DNA from 4 places in the Streptomyces sp. NPDC002889 genome. Region 2 is predicted to be linked to each of the others. Evidence: riboswitches for the same ligand, from Rfam matches in the RefSeq annotation. Region 2 holds a riboswitch; each other region holds the start of a gene.
What was found. Region 2 has a riboswitch for cyclic di-AMP ahead of ACFYWI_RS24935 (transglycosylase family protein). Riboswitches for the same ligand answer to the same signal wherever they lie in the genome.
Positions count from the first base shown of each region.

Region 1: linked by a shared signal. The riboswitch ahead of ACFYWI_RS04245 (NlpC/P60 family protein) and the one ahead of ACFYWI_RS24935 (transglycosylase family protein) in region 2 are both predicted to bind cyclic di-AMP.
Region 3: linked by a shared signal. The riboswitch ahead of ACFYWI_RS27925 (M23 family metallopeptidase) and the one ahead of ACFYWI_RS24935 (transglycosylase family protein) in region 2 are both predicted to bind cyclic di-AMP.
Region 4: linked by a shared signal. The riboswitch ahead of ACFYWI_RS22160 (C40 family peptidase) and the one ahead of ACFYWI_RS24935 (transglycosylase family protein) in region 2 are both predicted to bind cyclic di-AMP.

Region 1 is NZ_JBIAPT010000002.1:301,142-308,204, reverse strand. It holds gene ACFYWI_RS04265 (cobalamin B12-binding domain-containing protein) at 1-88, opposite strand, end outside; gene ACFYWI_RS04260 (esterase/lipase family protein) at 442-1,314, shown strand; gene ACFYWI_RS04255 (peptidoglycan DD-metalloendopeptidase family protein) at 1,547-3,130, shown strand; gene pcrA (DNA helicase PcrA) at 3,212-5,647, opposite strand; cyclic di-AMP (ydaO/yuaA leader) riboswitch at 6,004-6,165, shown strand; gene ACFYWI_RS04245 (NlpC/P60 family protein) at 6,168-7,063, shown strand, end outside.
Region 2 is NZ_JBIAPT010000017.1:75,729-82,791, reverse strand. It holds gene ACFYWI_RS24945 (septum formation initiator family protein) at 1-95, opposite strand, end outside; gene eno (phosphopyruvate hydratase) at 230-1,516, opposite strand; gene ACFYWI_RS24935 (transglycosylase family protein) at 1,851-2,498, opposite strand; cyclic di-AMP (ydaO/yuaA leader) riboswitch at 2,502-2,672, opposite strand; gene ACFYWI_RS24930 (transglycosylase family protein) at 2,938-3,873, opposite strand; gene ACFYWI_RS24925 (cytochrome P450) at 4,021-5,259, opposite strand; gene ACFYWI_RS24920 (nucleoside triphosphate pyrophosphohydrolase) at 5,301-6,293, opposite strand; gene ACFYWI_RS24915 (SurA N-terminal domain-containing protein) at 6,313-6,963, opposite strand.
Region 3 is NZ_JBIAPT010000021.1:16,128-23,190, reverse strand. It holds gene ACFYWI_RS27945 (globin domain-containing protein) at 1-576, shown strand, start outside; gene sigJ (RNA polymerase sigma factor SigJ) at 706-1,584, opposite strand; tRNA gene ACFYWI_RS27935 (tRNA-Met) at 1,727-1,800, shown strand; gene ACFYWI_RS27930 (PP2C family protein-serine/threonine phosphatase) at 1,973-3,130, shown strand; cyclic di-AMP (ydaO/yuaA leader) riboswitch at 3,369-3,524, shown strand; gene ACFYWI_RS27925 (M23 family metallopeptidase) at 3,536-4,588, shown strand; gene ACFYWI_RS27920 (aldo/keto reductase) at 4,959-5,903, shown strand; gene ACFYWI_RS27915 (PrsW family intramembrane metalloprotease) at 5,911-7,063, opposite strand, start outside.
Region 4 is NZ_JBIAPT010000014.1:96,666-103,728, reverse strand. It holds gene ACFYWI_RS22170 (ATP-dependent Clp protease proteolytic subunit) at 60-689, shown strand; gene ACFYWI_RS22165 (hypothetical protein) at 697-1,005, shown strand; cyclic di-AMP (ydaO/yuaA leader) riboswitch at 1,341-1,507, shown strand; gene ACFYWI_RS22160 (C40 family peptidase) at 1,510-1,986, shown strand; gene ACFYWI_RS22155 (ATP-binding protein) at 2,491-2,922, opposite strand; gene ACFYWI_RS22150 (8-amino-7-oxononanoate synthase) at 3,127-4,272, opposite strand; gene bioB (biotin synthase BioB) at 4,418-5,587, shown strand; gene ACFYWI_RS22140 (adenosylmethionine--8-amino-7-oxononanoate transaminase) at 5,580-6,869, shown strand; gene bioD (dethiobiotin synthase) at 7,012-7,063, shown strand, end outside.

The DNA of each region.
Region 1 (7,063 bases), on a different contig from region 2:
GCGCACGCGCGATCACCTTGGCGCCGCGATCGTGGCCGTCGAGACCCGGCTTGGCCACCACCACGCGGATCGGACCGGTCACACCCATCACTGCCTCCACATACCGACATACCGACTGCGCCGCCAGTGGGCAGACGCGGAGAGTGAACGAACGTTATCTCCAGAAGTCCAGCATCGCGCAACCCACCGTTTCGCGGAGGTCGGCGAGGGGGAAATCACACCTGGGACATTTTCGAAGCGCGTCGTACCGGCATCAGGCGTCGCACACGCCCGCAGGGACGGTCGCGCAGGGGAGCCGCCACGGGTCCACTCCAGGTGTCGTACCACCGCGCCGACAGCCGCACGGCACGGTGGTGCGGCACCGCCGTCGACCTCTCAAGCACCCCATGAGGGCACACGGGGGACGGAGCCGTCCTCCGTGTGCCGTTCGGGAGGTCGGCCATGAAGGTTCTGCCCTTCAACGTTCCAGCGCTCAACGTCTTGCCGTGCAACCTTCGACTCTCGACCGCCCTCCTGCGCGCCACCGCCCTTGAGCTGGCGATTCTCGCCGCGCACCTGATCCTTTACCCTTCCGGCCTCACCCCCGAGCGCCCTGCCCGCGCCGCAGCCCGCCGGAAGGGCCCGCTTCCCGCGGAAACGGGATCCGGGGCCGGACCCGCCCGGCTGCCGAGCACGCCCACGGCCGTCCCCGTCGTCCTCCTCCACGGCTTCATCGACAACCGCTCCGTCTTCGTCCTGCTCCGCCGCTCCCTGGCCGGTCCGGACCGACGCCACGTCGAGTGCCTCAACTACTCCCCGCTCATCCGCGACGTCCGCACCGCGGCCGAGCTGCTCGGCCGCCATGTGGAGGAGATCTGCACCCGTACCGGCCACAGCGAGGTCGACATCGTCGGGCACAGCCTCGGCGGTCTGATCGCCCGCTACTACGTGCAGCGCCTCGGCGGCGACCAGCACGTGCGCACCCTCGTCACCCTCGGCACCCCGCACTCCGGCACCACCGTCGCGCCCCTCGCCGGCGCGCATCCGATCGTCCGGCAGATGCGGCCCGACTCCCCGGTGATCGAGGAGCTGCGCAGGCCGGCCCCCGGGTGCCGCACCAGATTTGTGAGCTTCTGGAGCGATCTCGACCAGATCATGGCCCCGATCGAGACAGCCTGCATCGACCACCCGGACCTCATCGTGGAGAACGTGCGGGTGAGCGGAATCGGACACCTCGCCCTGCCGGTCCACCCCGCCGTCGCGACCCGCATCCGCCAGGCCCTCGACTCCGGAGAGTCGGCCACGGGCGCTCCTGGGGCTGCCTCCGTCGCCTGACCGCCCTTGCCCGGCAGACGTCCAAACATCGAACACTCATCGAACGTAGAGCCAAAGCTGTGCCGCAGACCGCCGAAAGACGGCCGAATGCCCGTTTCCTGCTTGCCCGGATGCCGCCGAAGATTGTCGCCGTCGCGTACCGCCGGGTACAGTCGCGCCACTGCTTCCCCCTGGGCCCCGTCATCAGGCGGCCCCGGGCACTGGTTCTGCTGCCGAGGCGAGAGAGAAGTTGGTGAACGACCAGCACACCCACGCCGGATACACCGGCTACGCCACCGGCAGCTTCGACTCCGACCCGCTCTTCGGCGCCCTTCCGGGCAGTTACGAAGAGGGCCACAGCGGCCAGTACGACTCGACCCAGTGGAGCACCGGGTCGCAGCCCACCACCGGCTACGAGGCCTACGCGACGGCGGAGCAGGCCCAACAGCCGCAGTACGACCAGCAGTACGACGCCACCGGCCAGTGGGACGCGAACGCCTGGAACCAGAGCGCGCACACCGGCCAGTACGAGACGGCCGCGGCCACCTTCGCCTACGACACCACCGGCCACTGGGCGACGCCGGGCTACGACACCGGCGCCTACGACGCCACCGTGTGGAACTCCGGCGCTGCCACGGGCACGACCGGCACGGCAGAGGCTTTCGTCCCGCAACAGTTCACGCCGGAGCAGGAGTTCGTCCCGGTCGTCGGCTACGACACCACCGGCTATGGGGCCAACGGCTACGAGGCGGCCGGTTACGAAACCGACAGCTACGGGGCGACCGGCCCCGAGGCGGGCTACGACGCCGGTTACGAGTCGGGCTACGACGCCACGGCCGAGTTCCAGAGCACGGAGTTCCAGGACCCCGACCTCCAGGACACCGACTTCCAGGCCGAAGCCGCGCCGGAGTCCGAACCGGAAGCGGCAGCCGAGTACGACTACGAGTACACGTACGAAGCCGAGGATGCCGCCGAGTCCGGCACCGAGCCGGATTCCGAGGCAGAGGACGAACACGACGCCCTCACCCGGACGATGGTCGCCGCCGTACCCTCCGCGTCGATCACGCCCCGCCCGGTCCGTCGCTCCGGCGGCAGCCGCGGCCGGCGCCGTACGCCCGCCAAACGCTCGGCCCTGCTGACCGTTGCCGTGCCCTCCGCCTGCGTGATGGGCGTCGCCGGTATCGCCGCCGCGTCCGTCGGCAACCTCAACGGCGCCGAGGCCAAGGACGAGACCGCCAATCTGTCGGCCGCCGAACCGGATTCCGTGAAGCCGATCGCCGCGAACAGCAAGATGGATACGCAGCTCGCCGCGCTCAGCGCCGACGCCCGCGACTTCGGCGACCGCGCCTCGCGCACCCAGGAACGCCTCGATCTCAAGGCGCGTCAGGAGGCGGAGAAGAAGAAACGCGAGGCAGAGGCGGCGCGACGCGAGGCACTGCGCCCCAAGTTCGTCCTGCCGGTGAAGCAGGACGGCCTCAGCGCCTACTACGGCCAGTCCGGTGTCAACTGGATGTCGTTGCACACGGGTATCGACTTCCCTGTCCAGTACGGCACCGAGGTTTTGGCCGCCACCGACGGCACCGTGCGCACCCAGTGGAACAGCGCCTACGGCAACATGGCGATCGTGACCGCCGCCGACGGCACCGAGACCTGGTACTGCCACCTCAGCACCACCAAGATCCGCTCAGGGTCGGTCAAGGCGGGCGATGTCATCGCCTACTCGGGCAACTCGGGCAACTCCACCGGTCCGCACCTGCACTTCGAGGTCCGGCCAGGTGGCGGCTCGGCGATAGACCCGCTGCCGTGGCTCCGCTCGCACGGCCTGAACCCGACGTAGCCGGACCGTCCGGTCCCTGAACCGGATGCAGACACGACCGTCCGACCACCGGGGGCCGCCCCGGCGGCCGGCCCCGCTCCCTCAGAGTTTCTGCACCGGCGCGTAGCGCAGCAGCAGTCGCTTCGGCTTGGTGTCCCCGAAGTCGATCGTCGCCTGCGCGTCGGCGCCCGACCCCGTCACCGCCACCACGGTCCCCAGACCGAACTGGTCGTGCGTGACCCGGTCGCCCACCACCAGCGAGATCACCGGCTTGTCGGTCGTACGTCGCGTGGCGAACCCCGAGGCGCCCCCGCGCGAGCGCGTGGACGACAGCGACGAGGCGATACCCGACGTCGGACCGGCGGGCGCGGCCATCGGACCCGTACGCTTCCAGTCCAGGTGCGCTCCGGGGATCTCCTCGAGGAAGCGCGAAGGCGGGTTGTACGAGGGCTGCCCCCAGGCGCTGCGCATCGACGAGCGCGTCAGGTACAGGCGCTCGCGGGCGCGCGTGATGCCGACGTACGCCAGTCTGCGCTCCTCCTCCAGCTCCTTGGCCTGGCCCAGCGCCCGCATGTGCGGGAAGACGCCGTCCTCCATACCGGTCAGGAACACGACGGGGAACTCGAGCCCCTTGGCGGTGTGCAGCGTCATCAGCGTGATGACGCCCGAGCCCTCCTCGTCCTCGTCCGGGATCTGGTCGGAGTCGGCGACGAGCGCCACCTTCTCGAGGAACTCGGCGAGCGTGCCCGAGCCTTCCTCCTGCCCCCGCTCCTGCTCGAACTCGAGCGCCACGGCGGCCAGTTCCTGGAGGTTCTCGATACGGGTCTCGTCCTGCGGGTCGGTGGATGCCTGCAGCTCGGCGAGATAGCCCGTGCGCTCCAGGACGGCCTCGAGGACGGTGGCGGGTCCGGCACCGGACTCGACGACCGTACGCAGCTCCTCCATCAGCACGTTGAACCGCTTGACGGCGTTGGCCGAACGGGCCGCCATGCCGTATGCCTCGTCCACGCGCCGCAGCGCCTGCGGGAAGGTGATCTTCTCGCGGAGCGCGAGGGCGTCGACCATCGCCTCGGCGCGCTCGCCGATGCCCCGCTTGGGCACGTTGAGGATGCGGCGCAGCGGCACGTTGTCCTCGGGGTTGGCCAGGACACGCAGATACGCGAGCACGTCCCGGACCTCCTTGCGCTCGTAGAAGCGCACTCCTCCGACGACCTTGTACGGCAGGCCGACGCGGATGAAGATCTCTTCGAAGACTCGGGACTGGGCGTTGGTCCGGTAGAAGACGGCGACGTCGCCCGCCTTGGCGTCGCCGGCGTCGGTGAGCCGGTCGATCTCGTCGGCGACGAACTGGGCCTCGTCGTGCTCGGTGTCCGCGACATAGCCGGTGATCTGGGCCCCTGCTCCGGCGTTCGTCCACAGGTTCTTGGGGCGGCGGCTCTCGTTGCGCTCGATGACGGCATTGGCCGCGGAGAGGATCGTCTGGGTGGAGCGGTAGTTCTGCTCCAGCAGGATCGTGGTCGCGTCCGGGTAGTCCTCCTCGAACTGGAGGATGTTGCGGATGGTCGCGCCCCGGAAGGCGTAGATCGACTGGTCGGCGTCGCCGACGACGCACAGCTCGGCCGGCGCCAGGTCCTCGTACCCGCTGCCCACCAGTTCGCGTACGAGCGTGTACTGAGCGTGGTTGGTGTCCTGGTACTCGTCCACCAGGACGTGGCGGAACCGTCGCCGGTAGTGCTCGGCGACATCCGGGAACGCCTGCAGCAGGTGGACGGTGGTCATGATGATGTCGTCGAAGTCCAGGGCATTGGCCTCGCGCAGCCGTGCCTGGTACATCCGGTACGCCTCGGCGAGCGTCTTCTCGAAACCGTCGGCAGCCCGGTCCGCGAAGGTCTCCTCGTCGATCAGCTCGTTCTTCAGGTTCGAGATCTTGGCGCTGAAGGACTTCGGCGGGAACTTCTTCGGGTCCAGGTCGAGGTCACGGCAGACCAGGGCCATGAGCCGCTTGGAGTCCGCCGCGTCGTAGATCGAGAACGACGAGGTGAAGCCCAGCTTCTTGGACTCGCGGCGCAGGATGCGGACGCACGCGCTGTGGAACGTCATGACCCACATGGCGTTGGCGCGCGGGCCGACGAGCTGCTCGACGCGCTCCTTCATCTCGCCGGCGGCCTTGTTGGTGAAGGTGATCGCCAGTATCTGGCCGGGGTGGACGCTGCGCGTCCCCAGCAGATGCGCGATCCGGTGGGTCAGCACCCGGGTCTTGCCGGAGCCGGCTCCGGCGACGATCAGCAGCGGGGAGCCCGTGTGCACGACGGCGGCACCCTGTTGTTCGTTCAGCCCCTCCAGCAGGGCGGACGGGTCCAGGACGGGGCGCGGGGCGCCGTCGCGGTAGTACCCGTCCCGGGCCGGGGGCACGTCGAAGGCACCCTCGAAGAGGTCGTCCGGAACCGGCTCCGGGGCCGCGTCCTCGGGGGGCGGCGGGTGCTCCTCCGCCTGGGGCTGGAGGTCTGCCAGGAAGCTGTCGTCAAAGAGGCTGCTCATCGCTCTACGAGTCTAGGCGGCCGCACCGACAGACGTGGCCGCCATCCGGATCCGGCCGGTATCCGCTGCCGGGCGCGGTACGCGACCGGGCGTACGGACGGGGCGGCCGGGGGGTGACGTACCCACGCTCACGCCCGGGGGAGGCCTGCACACGGGCCCGGGCACCACGCCCCGGCGGAATGTGGAGGATCCGGCGAGGGTCGTGCCGCTTACCCGGGCCGCGCGCCACCCACCCCCCGGGCAAGGTCACGAAAATGTATCGGACATTTCGAACATCAACCTTCCCAGCAACCGCACGAGTTGGCTAGCGTGCTCCCCCAGGCGGCCCGTACCCCCCTGGCGACCCACGTCACATCGGGCAACCTGCGCCGAATTCGGGCTTTTCGCAAGGAAGTTCGGAACCGGGGACCCAACACGCACAACTGGGGTGAATCGGGCCACGTTCCACCGGCCCGTAGGGCGTCTTCCGTTGCGCCCGAACCCGGCAGCTAACCCGGTAGGCGGTCCACGGAAGAAGGAGATGTCGGCCTTGGCGTCGCATCGCAAACCCCGCAGCCGTACTGCGAAAACCTCACCCGCCGTCGGGTTCACGACGGCCGCCCTCGCCGGTGTCACTCTCCTGTCCACGCAGAGCGCCAACGCCACGCCCGCCGAGCCGAAGCCCTCCATCGAGGAGGTGCAGAAGAAGGTCGACGACCTGTACCGGCAGGCCGGCACCGCGACCCAGACCTACAACAAGGCGAAAGAGGCCACGGACGACAAGCGCCGCGAGGTCGGCCGGCTGCTCGACGACGCGGCCGAGCGCACGGACAAGCTGAACGAGTCCCGTCGCGCCCTCGGCAACTACGCGGCCGCGCAGTACCGCACGGGCGCGGTCACCCCGACCGCCGCGCTGCTGTTCGCGGACAGCCCCCAGGCGTACTTCGACCAGACCCAGCTGATGGACCGTATGACGGACCAGCAGCGCGAGACGATCGACGCGTACGAGACCGAGCGGGCAGCGGCCGCCGAGCAGCGGGTGGAGGCGACGAAGAGCCTCGCGTCGCTCACCGAGTCCCAGCAGGCGCTGCGCGCGAGCAAGAAGACCGTCCAGTCGAAGCTCGCCGAGGCGCGCGAGCTGCTGTCGACGCTGACCGCGCAGGAGAAGGCTCGGCTCGCGGAGATCGAGCGCCAGAAGGAAGAGGAGGCGCGCCGCAAGGCCGAGGCGCAGGCCAAGGCGGAGGCCAAGGCCCGCGCCGAGGCGGAGGCCGAGCGGCAGGAGCAGGAGCAGCAGAACGACACGGGCACGGGTGCGGGGGCCGGGACGGGTACCGGCACGGGCACGGGCACGGCCGACGGCAGCTACGCGGCCAAGGCCGACAAGGTCCTGGCCTTCGCCCGCGCCCAGATCGGCAAGCCGTACGTCTGGGGCGCGAC
Region 2 (7,063 bases):
CTCTGCGACCGGTAGACACGGGCGGCGGTCTGCTCGCCGAGCAACCGCAGCCTGGTCGCGGTGGAGAACCGGTCCGCCTCCGGCCTGCGCGCCATGGTCTCGCCTCCCCTTCACACGCGTACGTCCCCGGACACGGTACGGGACCGCGGCCGGGGACGTACGGACGCCAGGGCGTCAGCGGGTGATCAGGCGGCTCACCGGCCTGGTCCGCCGGTGGCCGGGCCGGTGATCAGTCCTTGAAGCGCGGGAACGCGCTGCGGCCCGCGTACACCGCGGCGTCGTCGAGGATCTCCTCGATACGCAGCAGCTGGTTGTACTTGGCCACACGCTCCGAGCGCGCCGGGGCGCCGGTCTTGATCTGGCCGCAGTTGGTGGCGACGGCCAGGTCGGCGATGGTGACGTCCTCGGTCTCACCGGAGCGGTGGGACATCATGCACTTGAACCCGTTGCGCTGGGCGAGCTCCACGGCGTCCAGGGTCTCGGTCAGCGAGCCGATCTGGTTGACCTTGACGAGCAGCGCGTTGGCGGCGCCGTCCTCGATGCCGCGGGCCAGGCGCTCCGGGTTGGTGACGAACAGGTCGTCGCCGACGAGCTGCACCTTGGCGCCGAGCTTGTCGGTGATGGCCTTCCAGCCGGCCCAGTCGTCCTCGAACAGCGGGTCCTCGATGGAGACCAGCGGGTAGGCGGCGACGAGCTCCGCGTAGTACTCGGTCATCTCGGCGGCCGAGCGGGACTTGCCCTCGAACTCGTACGAACCGTCCTTGTAGAACTCGGACGCGGCGACGTCGAGCGCGAGCGCGATGTCCTTGCCGGGGGCGTAGCCGGCTTCCTTGATGGCCTCGAGGATCAGGTCCAGGGCGGCGCGGTTGGACTCGAGGTTCGGGGCGAAGCCGCCCTCGTCACCGAGGCCGGTGGACAGGCCCTTCTGCTTCAGGACCTTCTTGAGGGTGTGGTAGACCTCGGTGCCCCAGCGCAGGGCCTCGGAGAAGGACTCCGCGCCGATCGGGGCGATCATGAACTCCTGGATGTCCACGTTGGAGTCGGCGTGCGAGCCGCCGTTCAGGATGTTCATCATCGGAACGGGCAGCAGGTGCGCGTTCGGCCCGCCGAGGTAGCGGAACAGCGGGAGGTCGGAGGCCTCGGAGGCGGCGTGGGCCACGGCGAGCGAGACGCCGAGGATCGCGTTGGCGCCGAGCGAGGACTTGTCCGGGGTGGCATCCAGGTCGAACATCGCCTGGTCGATCAGCCGCTGCTCGGTGGCGTCGTAGCCGACGAGCTCCGGGCCGATCTGCTCGATGACGGCGAGGACGGCCTTCTCGACGCCCTTGCCCTGGTAACGGTTGGGGTCACCGTCGCGAAGCTCGAGGGCCTCGAACGCACCGGTGGAGGCGCCGGACGGGACTGCAGCACGACCCGTGCTGCCGTCGTCGAGGCCAACCTCGACCTCGACCGTGGGGTTGCCTCGGGAGTCCAGGATTTCCCGGGCTACGACGACGTCGATGGACGGCACGAGCATCTCCTTCTGGGATGTGACGCTGGTAGTGCAGGGTCTCATTGGCCTTGCGGCAAGAGCCTAACCGCCTCCGGGGCGCCGACTGCCCGATGCCCGCACCCTGGGACGAAAAAGGGCATCAAGACCGTGGTTACTGGACAAAGTGTGCCGATCTACCCGCCAGTAACCTGCCCGCGCCGCACTCGGTCCCGTAAGGGAAAGGCCCCGGCCCGGCGCGTACGGGGGTATGCGCGCCGGACCGGGGCGACCGGGGGACGGGATACCTCGGGCCGGTGGTCCGCCGGGTCCACCGGGCTTCGGGAGCCCGTCGGGAGGGACTGCACGAGTCCCCGGAACGTCAGCTCAGGTGGAGCTGCTGGCCCGGGTGGATCACGTTGGCGTCCTCGATGATGTCCTTGTTCAGGTCGAACAGCTTCTTCCAGCCGCCCTCGACCTTCTCGGCCTCGGCGATGGTGCTCAGGGTGTCGCCGGCCTTGACCTTGTACTCGCCGTCGCCCTTCTTGACGGGCTCGGGGGCCTTCTTCGCCGGGGCAGCGGCACGCTCGGAGCGGGTGACCGGGGCCTCGGCGCGCTCGGGGGCGGGCTTGGGGGCCTCGGCGGCGCCGTCGTTGGCGGCGTTGGACAGGCCCACGCCGCAGTGCGGCCACGCGCCCTTGCCCTGGCCCGCGAGGACCTTCTCGGCGATCTCGATCTGCTGCGACTTCGACGCCTGGTCGGCGGTCGCGGCGTAGGCGGTGCCGCCGTAGGAGGCCCACGTGGAGGCGGAGAACTGCAGGCCGCCGTAGTAACCGTTGCCGGTGTTGATGGACCAGTTGCCGCCGGACTCGCACTGGGCGACGGTGTCCCACTCGGAAGTGGTCGCGGCGGAGGCGGAGGTGGCGCCGAGCACGGGGACGGCGATGGCGGCACCGGTGACGCCTACGAGCGCGGCGAGACGGGCGGCCTTGGACGGGCGGCGGTGCTTGGCCTGGGTGGAGCGCAGCATGGGACATCTCCTCACCGACGCCTGCGAGGTGAGCTGTCGGGTTCGGGCCGTGAGTGCCCGGCCGCGCGTTCTGGCGCGCGGCTTCACCCCAAGCCGGTTCCGTCCGTCTCTCTCAACGTCCGGTCCCGGCACTTACCTTGGGTCCCCCGCTCCTGCCTTCGGCGCTGTGAGCGACGACTGTTCCCCCCGACCGACGGCAGGATTCGGCGTGACGGTCGACGGAGCCCGCAATGGCGAGCGGTCAGACCGTAGACACAGCTCTCCCCGATGTTCAAAGAGTGAACATCGGGGAGAAAACCACCCAATCCGGACGGCGGGAAAGTCCCGTTTTCGCAGGTCGGGGGCGACATGGCTGGATCTGGCAGGTAATTTGCGCCAGTTGCAGCAAAGAGACCCTTGTCTCACTTGCACAGAACGGACATAAGACCGTGAACTGCCGCTACTTCAGGTCGAGATCAAGGTTCTGACCGGGGAGGATGAGATCCGGGTCCGAACCGACGGTCTCCTCGTTGGCTTCGTAGATCGCATTCCAGCCGCCGGGCACTTCACGCTCGTCGGCGATGACCGACAGGTTGTCGCCGGGCTGGACGGTGTACGCGCCGGGATCGGCGCTCGCGTCCGCACCCGCACGTGGCGAACCGTCACCTCGCGACGCGTGGCGGCCATTTTCACGCCCACTGTCCGCATTGACCGTTTCGTCATCATTCGTCGCGGGTTCGCCGCGATGCTTGCCGGTGCCGCTCGTCGCGCCGTCGGACGAGTCGAACCCGGATGCGTCGCTGTCCCTGGGTTCCGGGGTCCCGGGAACATACAGGGGCGTGTCCGCCTTCCCGGCCGCATCGGACTCGTCCGCCGCACTGGGAGACCCGGACGGCTCCGGACCGTCCGCAGCGCCGCTCGGTGCCTTGCTTTCGGGAGCCTTCGACGCGGCCGGAGCGCTCGACTTCGGCGTCGCCACGTCTCCCAGATCCACGCCCGGATCGACACCGGTCGCGGCGTCGTCGCCCGTCAGCCCCGCGAGCGCGCCGCACATGGGCCACGCCGCGGGGCCCTGCGCTTCGAGCACCTTCTCGGCGACGGCTATCTGCTGGGAGCGGCTGGCGAGATCGGCGCTCGGCGCGTACGCCGTGCCGCCGAAGTCCTCCCAGGTCTCCTGCGTGAACTGCAGTCCGCCGTAGTACCCGTTGCCGAGGTCGGCGCTCCACATGCCACCGGTCTCGCACTCGGCGACGCGGTCCCATGTGGTCGCGTCGGCCGCGGAGGCGGCGCCGGCGCCGAGCAGCGGGATCGCGATGGCCGATCCGGTCACCCCCGCCGCGACGATGAGGGCCGGAGCCTGACGGGGTCGGCGGTGCCGTCCGTTCCCGGAGCGCATGCGGTTGCCTTTCGCGTGACTACTGATTACTGCCGTGTCTGCAGGTGCCTGCTGAGTCGACGGTGAAGGTAGCGGCATTCGAATGTAAGTCACAAGTCGATGCAGCGGAGATCACGTGAAAGTCACAGAATTGACGCTCCGTCAGTTCTATGAGGCAGTGAACTCAACGGGCAGAGTGCGCAATCCACGCATAATGAGCCCCCCACGCCATCGCAAATCGGCCGGATCCCCCGCAAGCCGCAAGTCCGGCATTCTCCTGAGCAGCGTGGCAAGCGCGGTCTGCCCCTCCAGCCGGGCCAGCGGGGCGCCGAGGCAGTAGTGGATGCCGTGCCCGTACCCCAGATGCGGGTTGTCCCGCCGGGCGAGGTCGAGGGTGTCCGGGTCGTCGAAGCGCTCCGGATCACGGTCGGCGGCGGCGAGTACGACCAGGACCGGGTCGCCCGCCGCGATCGGCTGCCCGCCGATGGTGAGCGGCTCGGTGGCGAACCGCCAGGTCGCGAGCTCCACCGGCCCGTCGTAGCGCAGCAGTTCCTCGACGCCGGTCGCCAGCAGCTCGCTCTCGCCCGCATCCAGGGAGCGCTGCAGCCGCTCGCGCTGAACAGGATTGCGCAGCAGCGCGTACACACCGTTGCCAATGAGATTGACGGTGGTCTCGAAGCCGGCGAAGAGGAGGATGAAGGCCATCGCCGCGGCCTCGTTCTCGGTGAGGTGCTCGCCGTGGTCCGACGCCTTGATGAGCCCGGAGATCAGGTCTTCGCCCGGTTCCTCCCGTTTCCGGTGGATCAACTCGGCGAGATATCCCCGCATTTTCTTCACCGAACGGGCCACTCCGCCACGCGGGCCGCCGCCGTGCCGGATCATCATGCCCGCCCAGTCGCGGAAGTCGTCCTGGTCCTCGCGGGGTACGCCGAGCATGTCGCAGATGGCGTAGATGGGCAGAGGGAAGGCGAACTCATGGATGAGGTCGGCCTCCCCCTTCTCTGCGAAGCCGTCGATGAGCCGGTCGGTCAGCTCCTGCACACGCGGCGCGAACTCGGCGACCCGGCGCGGAGTGAACGCCTTGGAGACGAGGCGGCGCAGCCTGGTGTGGTCGGGCGGGTCGATGTTCAGCAGATGCGTCATCAGCTCGGCCTTGCGCTCGCCGGGGATGCCCGTCTTCCCCTTGGCGTGCGCCGGCTCGTCGTGGTGCGCCGGGTTCTTGGACAGCCGCTGGTCCGCCAGCGCCTGCCGGGCATCCGCGTACCGGGTCACCAGCCAGGCCTCGACCCCGCTGGGGAGCGCGGTCCGGTGCACGGGGGCGTGCTCGCGCAGCCAGGCGTAGGCCGGGTACGGGTCGGTCGCGAACTCCCAGGTGAAGAGTTCGGGGGCGGCGGATGCGTCGTTCACCCCATGACGTTATCCGGCGCCGGGAGGCCGCGTGCCGGGCGCTAGCCCTCTGCCGCCAGGATGGCGTCCCGGTACGCGCGGGCTGCGGCGCGCAGGGCGGCCTCCGGGTCGGTGCCGTCCGCTTCCGCCCGTACGGCCAGGGCCAGGAGCTCGTAGCCGATGCCGGCCCCGGCGGGCAGCGGCACGTCGAGGCCGGCCGTACGCACCCGGGAGCCGAGCTTCGCCGCGAGGGCCAGGCCCGGCTGGCCGAGCGGGACGCCGTCCGTGACCGACTCGCGCTGCTTCTCGATCGCCTTGGTGCGCAGCCAGTGCGCCTTGACGTCCTCGGCGGTCTCGGCGGTCTCGTCGCCGAAGACATGGGGGTGCCGGTGGATCAGCTTCGCGACGATGGTTCCCGCGACGTCGTCGACCGAGAACGGCTCCTCGGTGTCCTCCTCGGCGATGCGCGCGTGGAAGACGACCTGGAGGAGTACATCCCCCAGCTCCTCGCGCAGCTCGGCGCGGTCGCCGTCCTCGATGGCCTCGACGAGTTCGTACGCCTCCTCGATGCCGTACTTGGCGAGCCCCTTGTGGGTCTGCTGCGAGGACCAGGGGCACTCGGCCCTGATCCGGTCCATGACCTGGACGAGATCGAGCAGCCGCGCGCCGGGCAGATCGTACGAGCCGGGCAGCAGTTCCAGGTCCGGCATCTGCACCCGGCCGGATCCGGCGAGGCGGGCCAGGCCGTCGGTCAGGGTGCGGTCGCCCTCGCCGACGGTCACGTTGACGACCGTACGGCCCCCGGCGCAGGCGTCGACGAGCTCCTGCGCGGTGGGCGCGGCCTGCTCGACGGTGATACCGGCCTCGCGCAGATACGGCAGTTGCGGATGCTCGTCGTCGGCACAGAGCACCTGGTCGGCGGCGTGCAGCGTCTGCCACGCGGGCCACGACAGCAGTCCGGGCGCGACGCGGTGGCTGGCGGTGAGCAGGACGATACGGCCCGGGGCTGCGGGATCGGTCCGTTCAGCGGGGTCGATGGGGGGCACTTCGGTCACCCGTCGAACCTACCTCGGCTCACGCACCGGCCTCGACGGGTTCCGGCACCTTGCTGACCTGGGTGATCCAGGGAGCCTTGTAGGTGCCGAGCTCGAGCTTCTGATCGTCCCAGGCGCCGTAGCGCGGATTGACGTCGATGTGCAGCGCCTTGGCGGCGGCGGTGAAGACGTCGTTCATCTTCTGCTGGCCCTCGGGGCTGCTCGTCGCGCCCAGCACGGCGGCGATCTTGCTCACCAGGACGTCGCGGCGCACCACGTCGTCGAGCTGGTCCGGGGCGATGCCGCGCTGCTGCAGATACATGGCGGCGAGCTGCTTCTGGCCGCCGGACTGTTCCACCAGGACGGCCCGGGCGTCCTGGACCTCCTTGCGGCTGGCCTTCACCCCGGCGTCGTCGGCGGCGCGCTGTACGACCCGGCCGACGATGAGGTCGTAGAGCTTGGCGCGGCCGAGCTGACCGCTGTCCTTGATCAGCTGCGCGGCCTGCGGGGAGGCCTGCTGCGCGGCGCGCACGTCCTCGACCTCCGCCTGGACGGTGGACACCTCGATCCGCTTCCCCCCGACGACGGCGGCGGCCCCCGGGTGCGCCTCGCTGCCACAGGCGGCGAGGAGGGGCGCGGCGGAGACGAATGCGGCGGAGACGGTGAGCGCGGTGCGACGACGGCGGTGCAACGGAGCCTCCCGATGAGTTTGTGCGGCAGTGCACAAAGTCCTGCGGTGATCGATGTTAGGCAGTCCGAGTGGCGTGGGCCACTCATTCGCCAAACGATTC
Region 3 (7,063 bases), on a different contig from region 2:
TACAGCCTCTCCGCCGCGCCCGGTCGGTCGCAGTGGCGCATCACCGTCAAGCGCGTGCGGGGCGGGGCGGGCCCTGAGGGTGAGGTCTCGTCATGGCTGCACGAACACGCCCGGGCGGGCGATGTGTTGAACGTGTCCGTCCCGTTCGGTGACCTGGTGCTGCGCGAAGACGACGGCCCGCTGCTCCTGGCGTCCGCCGGTATCGGCAGTACGCCCCTGCTGGCCATGCTCGACCACCTGACCGCCACCGGATCGGGCCGCCCCGTGACCGTGCTCCACGCCGACCGCGGTCCCGCGGACCATGCCCACCGGGACGAGCTGCGCCGGCTCGTCGAGGCGCACCCGCATGCAAGGCTGCACCTCTTCTACGAGGAGCCCGGCGACCTTGAGCCGGAGGCGGAGGCGGGCCGGGCGGACGTCGGCACACTGGATCTGCCGGAGAGCCTGACGGCCTACCTCTGTGGTCCGCTGCCGTTCATGCGCGCGGTGCGCGGGGACCTGCTGCGCCGGGGTGTGCCCGCCCGGGCGATCCACTACGAGGTGTTCGGCCCGGACCTCTGGATCGGGCAGCAGTAGGCGGGCGAGCCGACAGGTCCGGAGGGGAGCGGACCTGGCCCGGGACGGCCGCGCGACAGCGGGCTGCCCCGGCCGTCCGTCCGCCGGGCGTGCCGCCGGGCGGACGGGGGGCTCAGTGCGCCTTGCCCCTCAGCCGGTCAGGAACGTCAGGTCCAGGCGGGCCAGGCGCTCCGGGTCGTTGAGGATGTCGATCTCGACGATCCTGCCGCCGGTGACCGTGAACGCCATGACCGACAGCGGCTTGCCGCCCGCCGCCGCGACCACGCCCGCCGCTCCGTTGACCAGCGCCGGTCGCGCGGTCTCGGCGAAGCGGGCGAAGGTGATCGCCCGGCCGGCCACCGCCGCGGCGCCGTGGACCACCGCGCCCGGGCGGAACGTGCCGCCGTCGGAGCGGAGCACGACGTCCGGGTCGAGTACGGCGACGAGCGCGTCGAACTCGCCCCCGCGGGCCGCGGTGAGGAACGCCGCCACGACCTCCTGCTGCAGCGCGGGGTCGGGGTCGGGGGCAGGGGCCGAGCCCTGGACCCGGCGGCGGGCACGGCTGGCGAGCTGACGGGCCGCCGCCGGTGTACGGCCCACGACGGGGGCGATCTCGTCGAACGGCACCGCGAACATGTCGTGCAGTACGAACGCGAGACGCTCCGCGGGCGCCAGTGTCTCGAGCACCACGAGCAGGGCGAGACCGACCGAGTCGGCCAGCAGCACCTCGTGCTCCGGGTCGACCGCGTCCGCGCAGCTGACGATCGGCTCGGGCAGACGCACGTCCATCGGCTCCTCGCGCCGGGACACGCGCGAGCGCAGCATGTCCAGGCAGACCCGGCCGACCACCGTGGTGAGCCAGCCGCCGAGGTTCTCGACGCGCTCGGTGTCGGTGCGGCTGAGGCGCAGCCAGGCCTCCTGCACCGCGTCGTCCGCCTCGCTCAGCGAGCCGAGCATCCGGTAGGCGACCGCCCGCAGATGCGTACGGTGCTCCTCGAAGCGCTCCGCCAGGAACTCGGTCTCGTTCATCGTCCACGTCTCCTCGTCGCTGTCCGTCATAGCAATGACGGACAGGAGGGGGTCGATGTGACAGTAATTGGGGGTGAGATCGCCCTGCGGCCGGAAAATGGTCGGGACCACGTTCCGGATGGCGTAAGGTTGTGTTTACCGACGCGGGGTGGAGCAGCTCGGTAGCTCGCTGGGCTCATAACCCAGAGGTCGCAGGTTCAAATCCTGTCCCCGCTACTGCAGGCAGTGGCCCGGTTCCGATCGATGAGATCGGAACCGGGCCGTTGTCGTGTCCGGGACTCGGTGTCGCCCGGTCGGACGACGGTGCGCCGCTGTACGGCGCGGCTGCCGAGAGCCTGGTCAGAGCGCGGTACCGTCCGCAGCCGAGGGCGGACCGGGCAGGAGAGCGATCTTGGGGCGAGAGCAGGGCAGCATCTACAGCGCTCAGCGCATCGTCCGCGCGCTGCCCGCGCTGATGATCGTCGGTGGGGTGGTCTTCGATCTGCTGACCCCGCCCCGGTTCACCGCGGTGCCGATGTTCGCGGCGGCCCCGCTGCTCGCGGCCCCGCTCTTCACCTGGTACGCGACCCTGCTGACCGGGATCGCGGCGATCATGGGTGTGACCGGCCTGCATTTCTACAACCAGTCCATCGGGGAGATCACCTCGTACACCGAGGTGAGCACGGTGGTGACCGTCTCGGGGCTCGCCCTGCTCATCAATCGGGTCGTACGCCGCAGTGGCGAGCGGCTCGCCTCCGCCCGCGTGATCGCCGAGACCGCGCAGCGTGCCGTGCTGCCGCCCCCGTCCGACCGTATCGACGGGCTGCGGGTCGCCGCCCGGTACGAGGCGGCGCAGGCGGATGCGGCCATCGGCGGTGACCTGTTCGCCGTGCAGGAGACCCCGCACGGGGTACGGCTGATCGTCGGGGACGTACGCGGCAAGGGGATGGGGGCGGTGGCGGCTGTGGCCATCCTCATCGGGGCGTTCCGGGAAGCGGCCGAGCAGGAGCGCTCCCTGGAGGGCGTGGCCCAGCGGCTGGACCGGGCGCTGGCGCGCGAGGCGGCCCGGGGAGAGGAGCTCGATGCGATGGAGGGGTTCACCACCGCCGTACTGGGCGAGATCGGCCGCGACGGGGACGTGGTGCTGCTGGTGAACCGCGGCCATCCGGATCCGCTGCTGCTGCACGCCGACGGGGAGCTGGAGAGCCTGGTGCCGTCGGCGGCCTCGCTGCCGCTGGGGATGGGGGAGCTGGACCGGTGGCCGGACCGGGCGGAGGAGTATCCGCTGCCGGCGGGGGCCACACTCCTGCTCTACACCGACGGGCTGTCCGAGGCGCGCGATGCGGACGGGGTGTTCTACGACCCCGGTGCGCGGCTGCGCGGGCGGCAGTTCTCCGGGCCCGAGGAACTGCTGGACACGCTCGTCGAGGACGTGCGGCGGCACACGGGCGGCGGGACGAACGACGACATGGCACTGCTGGCGGTCGGCCGGCCGGCCGAGGGGCAGCCGGAGCGCCGCAGAACCGTCCCGATGGTGGCCACCGACGAGAATTCCGGACGCGCGTGACAGCCGCCGCACACGGCGTGTAATCGAAAGACATCACTCCGCATAACATTTGACGAACCGTCAGAGAGATGGCCTGGATCGAGGGGTGATCAAGTCGCCCGATTCCAGCCTGTTGTGTCCCGGTACGTCCTGGCCGAAGTCGTCAATGATCAGTCGGAACGGCTTGGAATCCGGTACTGGTCTCTATTAACGTTCGATAACGCAGCGCGGTCGTCCCAGCCGTCGTAAGAGACGGCGCCGTGCGCACGCGCCGAATTCCGCAAGGGAACCGGGGAACCACCAATTGGGGTGAATCGGGCGTCTTTTGTCGTGTTGTTCGCGGCCGAAGCGTCCGTAGGAGACCTTCCTGCTCCGAACCCGTCAGCTAACCCGGTAGGCGAGAAGGAAGGAAAGGAGTACGCCTTCGTGGCGTCCAACATGCCTGCCCCCGAAACCGCCTTCAAAACTGATCCCTTCGGTGACGAGGTGGTGGAGCGGGAGTGGGAGGAGTGGAACCCCACCGCGGACTCCGTCCGTCCGGTGCGCGGCCGGCACCGTGTCGTCAAGCAGCGCGGCGGTCTCGCGCGGAGCTCCACCGTGCTCGGCGTCGGCGTGATCGCCGCGGTCGGCGCGGGCGGCATGGCCACCGCACAGGACAAGCCGGCGGTCTCCATATCCCTTCCCGACTCGATCGCGGACAAGCTCCCCGACGCCAAGTCCATTCCGGGCGTGGGCTCCTTGATGTCCGACGACTCGGACACCGGCTACGGGAACGAGAACACCGCCCCCCTCAGCGCGCTGACGACCGCCGTCGACAGCGGCGACGGAGCAGAGGCCGAGCAGAAGGCGGGTGCGGGAGAGGCGCTGCGCGCCAGGATCCTCGCGCAGGCCGAGCAGCAGCAGGCCGAGGCGGACGCCGAGGCGAAGGCGGCCGCGGAGAAGACCGCCGCCGAGCAGGCCGCCGCCGAGGCGGCGAAGCAGCAGAGCACGGCGGAGGCCAAGGCCGCGGAGGAGAAGCGCAAGGCCGAGGAGGCCGCGGAGGCCAAGGCGGAGGCCGAGCGCCTCGCCAAGCTCGCCGCGAGCTACTCGCTGCCGACCTCCTCGTACACGATCACCTCCACCTACGGCGAGTCCGGCTCCATGTGGTCCTCCGGCCAGCACACCGGCCTGGACTTCGCCGCGCCGACCGGCACCCCGGTCAAGGCCGTGCACAGCGGCACCGTCAAGTCGGCGGCCTGGTCCGGCTCCTACGGTTACCGCATCGTCCTCGAGCTCGAGGACGGCAGCGAGGTCTGGTACGCCCACCTCTCCTCCATGACCGCGAGCGCGGGCCAGAAGGTGAGCACCGGCGAGACCATCGGGCGCGTCGGCGCGACCGGCAATGTCACCGGACCCCATCTGCACCTCGAGGTTCACACCGCGGGCGGCTCGGGCCTCGACCCGATGGCATGGCTGCGGGACAAGGGCCTCACGGTCTGACGAACCGAGGGTCTGCCGGTCTCTCCGGGGCCGGCAGACCGACGGCCGAACCGGCAGCCGCGAGATAGGCAGGCCGACTGCCTGGCCGGTGCCAGCCAGGCAGTCCCGTCCGGCCGCCCCGTTGCAGCCTTGCGAGGTGTACGGGTCCCGGGTCGGGCGGCGCCCCCGTCGGCAACCGGTACGTCCCGGACAACCGCCCCTCCCGAACTCCGACCGCCCGCCCCCTCGCCCGCCCGGTGAGCCAGGGGCCGGTCGGCTTCCGGCCCCCTGCTGGGCTGGCGCGGCGGCGTATCCCCAGGGCTCCGGCGGCACACCCCCCGGCGTCAGGGCTGCCGGAATACCCCGCCCCGGCCGCGTTGTTGATCGCGCCATGACTTCTCTCCGCACCCTCGGCTCGTCCGACCTGGCGGTCTTCCCGCTCGCCCTCGGCGGCAATGTCTTCGGCTGGACGGCCGACGAGACGCAGTCCTTCGCCGTGCTCGACGCGTACGCCGCCGCCGGCGGCAACTTCGTCGACACCGCCGACTCCTACTCCTCGTGGGCCCCCGGGAACGAGGGCGGCGAGTCCGAGACCGTCATCGGCAACTGGCTGGCCGCGCGCGGCAACCGCTCCGAGATCGTCGTCGCCACCAAGGTCGGCGCCCACCCCCGGTACAAGGGCCTGTCCGCGGCCACCATCAAGGGGGCGGCCGAGGCGTCGCTGCGCCGGCTGCGCACCGACCACATCGACCTGTACTACACGCATTTCGACGACCCGGCCGTCCCCGTCGAAGAGATCATCACCGCACTCGACCAGCTGGTGAAGGACGGCAAGGTACGGGCCATCGCCGCCTCCAACCTCAGCGCCGAGCGGCTGAAGTCCTCCCTCGACTTCTCCGACAGGGAGGGCCTGGCGCGCTATGTGGCGCTCCAGCCGCACTACAACCTGGTCTCGCGTGACACCTACGAGGGCGAACTGCGGGAGACGGCCGCCGCCGGCGGTCTCGCCACCGTCCCCTACTACGCGCTCGCGTCCGGATTCCTCACCGGCAAGTACCGGCCGGGTACGACGGTGGACAGCGCCCGGGCCCAGGGCGCGGGCAGGCATCTGGAGACCGAGCGCGGCCTGAGGGTCCTCGCCGCGCTCGACAAGGTCGCGACCGCACGCGGCGCCGAGCCCGCGACCGTCGCCCTGGCCTGGCTGGCCTCACAGCCGACCGTCGCGGCTCCGATCGCCTCCGCCCGCATGGTGGAGCAGTTGCCCGCCCTGGTCGCGGTCGCCGGCCTGGAGCTGACCGAGGACGAGCTGGCCGAGCTGAGCGCCGCGTCCGCGTAGGGATCTGTCAGGTGCGGTAGGGGTTGGGGCCGCCGTAGTTGCGGTACGGCGGCGGCACCCGCACGCGGCCGGTGGCCTGCGCCGCATAGGTGAGCGAGGGACCGGCCACCTCCCTGCGCTGCCACAGATGGTGCAGCAGCTCCTGCTCGCGCTCCACGAAGTCCGGGCCCGCCGCGCCGCGGTGGGCCCGGTGGCGCAGAAAGGCGAGCGACGTCGCGAACGCCTCGTACTCCGACACCGCATGCCCCGCCGCAGGGCCGTACGTACGCCTGGCGAAATCGCGCGCCATCGTGCGCGCCCGCATGGAGGACAGCGCGGGCGGCTCGGCCGGCGACAGCCAGCCGGCCGCCGCGTATGCGGGCAGCTGGGTGGATATCGTGCCGAGCTCCCGCTGCCGGGTCCAGATCGTCAGCCAGGTCAGCAGCCCGAACGCGGGCACCATGAACGCCGCGTACACCGCGTAGAAGCCCCATGGGCCGAACAGCGACACGGAGCCGTTCCACAGCGCGTGCATGCCCATCGCGAGAACGAGGCCGAGCAGCGGCAGCGCGATACGGAGGATCCGCCGGGCGGCCAGCGCGGCGATCCCGAAGCCGATGCCGGTCAGCACCGTGAAGAGCGGGTGCGCGAAGGGCGACATCACGACGCGTACGAAAAAGGTCGCGGCGGTCACCGACCCGAGGCCCGAGGTGCCGATCTCCTGATCCTCGCCGAACGCGCTGCCGAGGTAGAGGATGTTCTCGGTGAAGGCGAAGCCGGTCGCGGTGAAACCGGCCACCACCACGCCGTCGACGATCCCTGTGAAGTCCCGGCGGCGGAAGAGGAAGAGCAGCAGGATCGCGACGGCCTTCGCGCTCTCCTCGACGACCGGGGCGACGACGATCGCGCCGAGCGTGTCCGCGGATGCCGGATCGGCGGTCGCCGTGGCTATCCAGCGGGTCGCGAAGGTGTTCGCGATGATCGCGATCAGTGCGGCGGCGCAGGCGCCCCAGGAGAACGCGAACAGGAGATTGCGCCAGGGGCCCGGCTCGACCCGGTCCAGCCAGCGGAAAGCCGCCATCAGCAGCGGGACGGGGAGGGTGGCGAGACCGAGGCCCACCAGCAGGCCCTGGGTGCCGGTCTGTTCGCGTACGAGTGCCAGGATCACCAGGCCGCACAGG
Region 4 (7,063 bases), on a different contig from region 2:
CCTGTACATTTTTTACAGAGAACGGGACATGACCCGGAGACGAGGAGAGCCACGCCGCCATGAACCGCCCTTCCGCCCGTTACGTCCTGCCGCAGTTCACGGAGCGCACGAGCAACGGCACGCGCACCCTCGACCCCTACTCGAAGCTCCTCGACGAGCGGATCATCTTTCTCGGCACCGAGGTCGACGACACCGCGGCGAACGATGTGATCGCCCAGTTCCTGCATCTCGAGTACGCGGCCCCGGACCGCGACATCGCGCTGTACATCAACTCCCCGGGCGGCTCGATGAGCGCCATGTCCGCGATCTACGACACGATGCAGGTCATCACCTGCGACGTGGAGACGTACTGCCTGGGCCGGGCCGCCTCGACCGCCGCCGTGCTGCTCGCCGCGGGCGCACCCGGCAAGCGGATGGCCCTGCCCGGTGCACGGATCGTCGTCCAGCAGCCCTCCTTCGAGGAGCCATTGCGCGGACAGCCGTCCGATCTGGAGATCCATGCCCAGGAATTGCTGCGGCTGCGCACCCAAGTCGCCGGGATGCTGGTGCGCCACACCGGGCAGCCCGCCGAGAGGATCACCGCCGACCTGGAGCGGGACAAGATCTTCAACGCCACGGAGGCCAGGGCGTACGGTCTGGTCGACCATGTCGTCGACAACCGCAAGACCTCGCTCTCCGGGCAGAGGTGAGTGGCACATGCCGCTGCCGGAACTGCCGCCGCTGCCCGCTCTGACCCGCGCAGAGGCCGACTTCGTCGACAGCTACCTCGCCGTGGTCGATCTGCTGGGGCGGATCAACCCTGCACGCTCCGCCCACACCTACGGGGCGCTGCGCGCGGCTCAGGCTCTGGTCGGCCGGGCCGCCGCTCTCAAGGAGGCCCTGACGCTGATGCATACGCGCGGCGAGAGCGAGGTTCACGCCGCGACGCTCGCCGAGGCTCTGCGGGTCCTCGACGGTGAGCGGAGGGCGAACCGGGTGACGATGCCACCTTCAGCCACGAGTTGACGGACTATCTGCTGCCGTCAACCGCCAACGGGGTACTGCCTCCAGTACCCCGTTCGGTGGACTCCGGACGAATTGAGCACCTGCTCAAGGAGTTGCGCAACACGACTACCGGTTTGGCGTAATTGACGGTTTCACCCCTGCACAGCGGGGGTTCGACGTCACGCAAAAGCGATCAAAACGGTACCGAATACCCAAATAGATCAGTCGTGATTAGCTTCACAATAGCCGTTTCAACTCGGAAAACGGACATGTGTGGGTCAGGATCCGTGAGACGACAAGCCCCCGCCACCTTGACGGGGCGGTCCGGGCGGACGCTGAGTCCTGCCGCCGCACCGGATGACTGGTCGACAGAAGTGCATCGGCAGGAGTGGAGGGCCCAGGCAGTACGGGGCGACCGTTTCCTTCGGTCGTCCCTTGGGGTTAAGCCGCTTTCAGCGGCCGGGCGTCTTCGCCGGTCCGAACCCGACAGGTCACCCTTCACAGGCGGCTGACGAAGGGTTGCGCATGACTGCGCAGATTGATCTCCCGCTCCTGCTGTCACGAGCGGGGGCCGTATCGGCACTGACTCTTGCCGTTGTCGGCGGCACACTTGTGGCACCCGGTGGCGCAGCTCCCGCCCAGGCGGTGACCACCCACGCCACCAGGGCACTCGAAGTGGCCGCGTCGAAGAGAGGAGCGCCTTACGGGTACGGCGCCACGGGCCCGCATCTGTTCGACTGCTCAGGGCTGACTCAGTACTCCTACAAGAAGGCGGGCAAACGACTGCCGCGTACCGCCCAGCAGCAGTACAACCGGACCCGCCGTATTTCCGCCGCGGAAAGACAACGCGGCGACCTGGTCTTCTTCCACTACGGCGGTCACGTCTACCACGTAGGGATCTACGCCGGCAGGGGCAGGATCTGGCACTCCCCCAAAACGGGTTCGGTGGTGCGGCGGGACAAGATCTGGTCGAGCAGCGTCCGGTACGGCCGCGTGCGCTGACACCACGACCGATACGGATCACGCTCCCCTGCACCAGTGCGGCAACGGCCGGACCGCGCGCACGGTACGGTGCACGCGCCACCCGTGACGCCTTCCACGGCACGGCCGTCGCAGCCCTCGACCTGCAACACCGGTTCGGCTGCCTGGTGAGTGATCTCGCCGGGCAGCCGCTGATCGGCAGCGCGCCCTCGCATCCTTCCTGCAGGGGCGGATGGCCCTCTGGCGCAGGCGGGGTGCGACGCCCGCCGCGGTGTGCAGGTCGCCGGGCCATGCGCTGGAGTGCGCCTGCTCCGGGGCCTCGGGGTGGCCGTGGTACCGGAGATGGTGGCGGCAATGGCCGCGACTCCGCTGGAGGTACGGCAGTTGGACCCCACCGCTTTGCGCCGGACGATCTCGCTCGTGCGCCGTGGTCCGGAATCGAGTGCCGCCGCGCAGTCGCTATAGGCCCTGCTGCGCGGCGTGTTCGGCCGGACCGGCCGACAGTCCGCGCAGGAGCACCCGGGCTCAGCTCTGTACCGGAACGCTCCAGGGCAGGGCGATCCACACGGTCTTTCCGCCGTCCGCGGTAGGAGTGATCGACAGCCTGCCACCGCACTCCGCGGTGAGGCTGCGGATGATGACCATGCCACGGCCGTTGTCCTGGCGGACCGCGGCGGGCAGCCGCTGCGGCCAGCGCGGATGACTGTCGGTGACTCCGATGCACAGTTGCTCGTCGCGCTCGAGCCGCAGGTCGACGGTGAAGGTGGGCGACTGCCCGAAGGTGTGCTGCACGGCATTGGTAGCCAGTTCGGAAACGATCAGGCGTACGGTGTCGGCTGCTTCGGCCTCGGTCGGCAGCCCCCACCCGGATACGACGCTCGTGACATATCTTCGGGCCACCGAGACCGAGGCGGGATCGCTCGGCAGAGTGACGGATGCTTCTTGGTGGTCTGCCATGGCGACGCTGTCCCTTTCCCACCGGGCCGGTCTCCGACTCGTAGCGGATGAAATGCGAGGACGGCCACGGATTGCGCTGCGCGTCAGACTGCCACTTATCGGGCGTCAGGGACGCCGATCCACCGAGATAGGCATTTATCTGTCGCTCGATGCGGTGAACTCTGCTACGGGAGAGCGTATTTGGGGCGGTGACACCGCCGCGCGTCAACGCATCGGCGCGGCCCGGACGATGGTCTCGACCGCTGCGCCGAGCTGCTGATCGGTGAGGTCGGCCCGGGCCGTGAGCCGGATCCGGGAGATTCCGTCCGGCACCGAGGGGGGACGGAAACACCCGACCACGAGCCCCGCCGCCCGGCAGTCGGCGGCCCACTGCAGCGCTGCCTCCGGTGAGGGCGCCTGGACCGAGACGACCGCGGCGTCCGGACGCGCGGAGATGAGTCCGGCATCGGTCAGCCGCCGGTGCAGCGTCGCCGCCACGTCTCGCGCCCGACCCGCGAGTGCGGGCTCCCGGCGCAGCAGCCGCAGGCTCGCGAGGGCAGCGCCCGCGGCGGCGGGGGCGAGGCCGGTGTCGAAGATGAACGTGCGGGCGGTGTTGACCAGATGGTCGATGACACGGGCCGGGCCGAGGACCGCGCCGCCCTGGCTGCCGAGCGACTTGGACAGCGTGAGCGTGGTGACGACACCTGGACGGCCTGCCAGGCCGACGGCGTCGAGGGCGCCGCGACCGCCGTCGCCGAGCACTCCGAGCCCGTGTGCGTCGTCGACGAGCAACGCTGCGCCGTGCTCACGGCAGGCGTCGGCAAGCGCCGGCAGCGGCGCGGCGTCGCCGTCCACCGAGAACACCGAGTCGGTGACAGCGAGGGCCCGGCGGCCCGGGTGCGCGTCGAGCGTCTTGCGTACGGCGTCCACATCGGTGTGCGGTACGACCGCGGTCTCGGCACGGGAGAGCCGGCAGCCGTCGACGATGGAGGCGTGGTTGCCCGCGTCGGAGACGATCAGCGCGTCGCGGCCGCTGAGCGCGGTCACGGCGGCGAGGTTGGCGGCGTAGCCGGAGGACAGCACGAGGGCTGCCTCGAATCCGCAGAAGGCCGCCAGTTCGCGTTCGAGCTCGGCGTGCAGTGCGGTGCTGCCGGTGACGAGCCGGGATCCGGTGGCCCCCGCGCCCCAGCGGCGGGCAGCCTCGGCCGCGGCCTCGGTGATCTCCGGGCGGCGGGTGAGACCCAGGTAGTCGTTGCTCGCCAGATCGAGCAGGCCGAAGTCGGCGGGGCGCGGCCGGAGCGTCCGTACGAGGCCCGCGCGCTCACGGCGGCGCGACTCGTCGTCGATCCAGTCGAAAGGATCCTGGGGCATGGTGGTCCGGTCCTTTTGTAGGCAGCGCACAGACCTTAACCGGGTGCGCTCGAGGAGTGGATGTGGCCATGCACACACCTCAAACAGACGCTGTTGTGGGGATCCTCCTTGGCCACGGCGTGTGCCGTACGTCAGGATCGACGCCATGGACCTGCTGAACGCACTGGTGGAGAAGGGGCTGCGGCGCGAGCTGCCGACCCGTGAAGAAGCGCTCGCCGTACTGGCGACCTCCGACGACGATCTGCTCGATGTGGTTGCCGCGGCCGGCAAGGTGCGCCGGCAGTGGTTCGGGCGGCGGGTGAAGCTCAACTATCTGGTCAACCTCAAGTCGGGTCTGTGCCCCGAGGACTGTTCGTACTGCTCGCAGCGGCTGGGATCCAAGGCGGAGATCCTCAAGTACACCTGGCTCAAGCCGGACGAGGCATCCGAGGCCGCGGCCGCCGGTGTGGCCGGTGGGGCCAAGCGGGTGTGCCTGGTGGCGAGCGGCCGCGGTCCGACGGACCGGGACGTGGACCGGGTCTCGAAGACGATCGAGGCGATCAAGGAGCAGAACGAGGGCGTGGAGGTCTGTGCGTGCCTCGGGCTGCTCTCCGACGGCCAGGCAGAGCGACTGCGCGACGCGGGCGCCGACGCGTACAACCACAACCTGAACACCTCGGAGGGGACGTACGGGGACATCACGACCACGCACACCTATGCGGACCGCGTGGACACGGTGAACAAGGCGCACGCCGCCGGTCTGTCGGCCTGTTCGGGTCTGATCGCCGGAATGGGCGAGAGCGACGAGGACCTCGTCGACGTCGTCTTCGCGCTGCGTGAACTGGACCCGGATTCGGTACCGGTGAACTTCCTGATCCCGTTCGAGGGCACCCCGCTCGCCAAGGAATGGAACCTCACACCACAGCGCGCCCTGCGCATTCTGGCGATGGTGCGGTTCGTCTGCCCGGACGTGGAGGTACGGCTCGCGGGCGGCCGCGAGGTGCATCTGCGCACGATGCAGCCGCTCGCCCTGCACCTGGTCAACTCGATCTTCCTCGGCGACTATCTGACCAGTGAGGGCCAGGCCGGCAAGGCCGACCTGGAGATGATCACGGACGCCGGTTTCGAGGTGGAGGGTACGGACACCTCGACCCTGCCCGAGCACCGGTCCGGTGGCGGCTGTGCCACGTCCGTGTGCGGCGACGGCGAAGGGGCGGGCGCGTGCTCGGGCGGTCCGGCCACTGCCGAGAAGGCTCCCGACGTCCAGGCGGCGCGCACCGACCTCGTGTCCGTACGCCGCCGTGGTGCCGGCACGGATCTCGCGCCCAATGCCTGAGCTGTCCCCCGCTGAACTGCTGTCCCTGGACCGGGCCCATGTCTGGCATCCGTACGGCCCGATGCCGGGCCGTACGGACCCGCTGGTCGTCGAGTCCGCGTCCGGGGTACGGCTGCGGCTCGCGGAACCCGCCCACGGTCAGCGCGAGTTGATCGACGGCATGTCGTCGTGGTGGTCGGCGATCCACGGCTACAACCACCCGGTTCTCAACGATGCGGCGCACGGCCAGCTGGGGCGGATGAGTCATGTGATGTTCGGCGGGCTCACGCATGAGCCCGCCGTACGGCTGGCCGCCCGGCTGGTGGAGATCACCCCCGAGCCCCTGCGGCACGTCTTCCTGTGCGACTCGGGCTCGGTGTCCGTCGAGGTGGCGGTGAAGATGTGCCTGCAGCACTGGCGATCGGTGGGACGGCCGGAGAAACGGCGGCTGCTGACCTGGCGCGGCGGGTACCACGGGGACACGTGGCAGCCGATGGCGGTGTGCGATCCCGAGGGAGGGATGCACGAGCTGTGGTCGGGTGTGCTGCCGCGTCAGATCTTCGCGGACGCGCCGCCGGCCGAGTACGAGGAGACGTACGCGGACGGGCTGCGCGCTCTGATCGCGCGGCATGCGCACGAGCTGGCCGCGGTGATCGTGGAGCCGGTGGTGCAGGGCGCGGGCGGTATGCGCTTCCACTCCCCCGAGTATCTGCGGGTGCTGCGGGCGGCGTGCGACGAGCACGGTGTGCTGCTCGTCTTCGACGAGATCGCCACCGGGTTCGGCCGCACGGGCGCGCTGTTCGCTGCGGAGCACGGTGGGGTCGCGCCCGATGTGATGTGTGTGGGCAAGGCGCTGACCGGCGGCTATCTCACGATGGCGGCGACGCTGTGCACCTCACGCGTGGCCGACGGAATCTCGCAGGGCGAGATCCCGGTACTGGCCCACGGACCGACGTTCATGGGCAACCCGCTGGCGTCGGCGGTGGCTTGCGCGTCGATCGACCTGCTGCTCGCCCAGGACTGGCAGCAGGAGATCAAGCGCCTGGAGACGGGCCTGCGGGACGGTCTGGCGGAGGCGGCCGGCCGGCCCGGGGTGAAGGATGTCCGGGTGCTCGGGGCGATCGGCGTGGTCCAGCTGGACCACGCGGTGGACATGGAGGCGGCCACGGCGGCGGCGGTACGCGAGGGCGTGTGGCTGCGGCCGTTCCGCGACCTGGTGTACACGATGCCGCCGTACGTGACGGGCGACGAGGATGTGGCCCGGGTGTGCAGGGCGGTGTGCGCGGCCGTGTCCGCGGGATGAGGGCGCGTGGGTGCGTCCCCACGGCGGGGCTCACCTGCCGGGCGCACCGCAGGCCACCGGCGGACGGGCTGCGCCTCGGGCACCCGGCGACACGACCGCGGCCGGCAGACGGGCAGGGCCGCAGCGAACAGAGGAAAGCACCATGCCAGTGATCGTCGTGACCGGAACCGGGACGGAGATCGGCAAGACCGTGG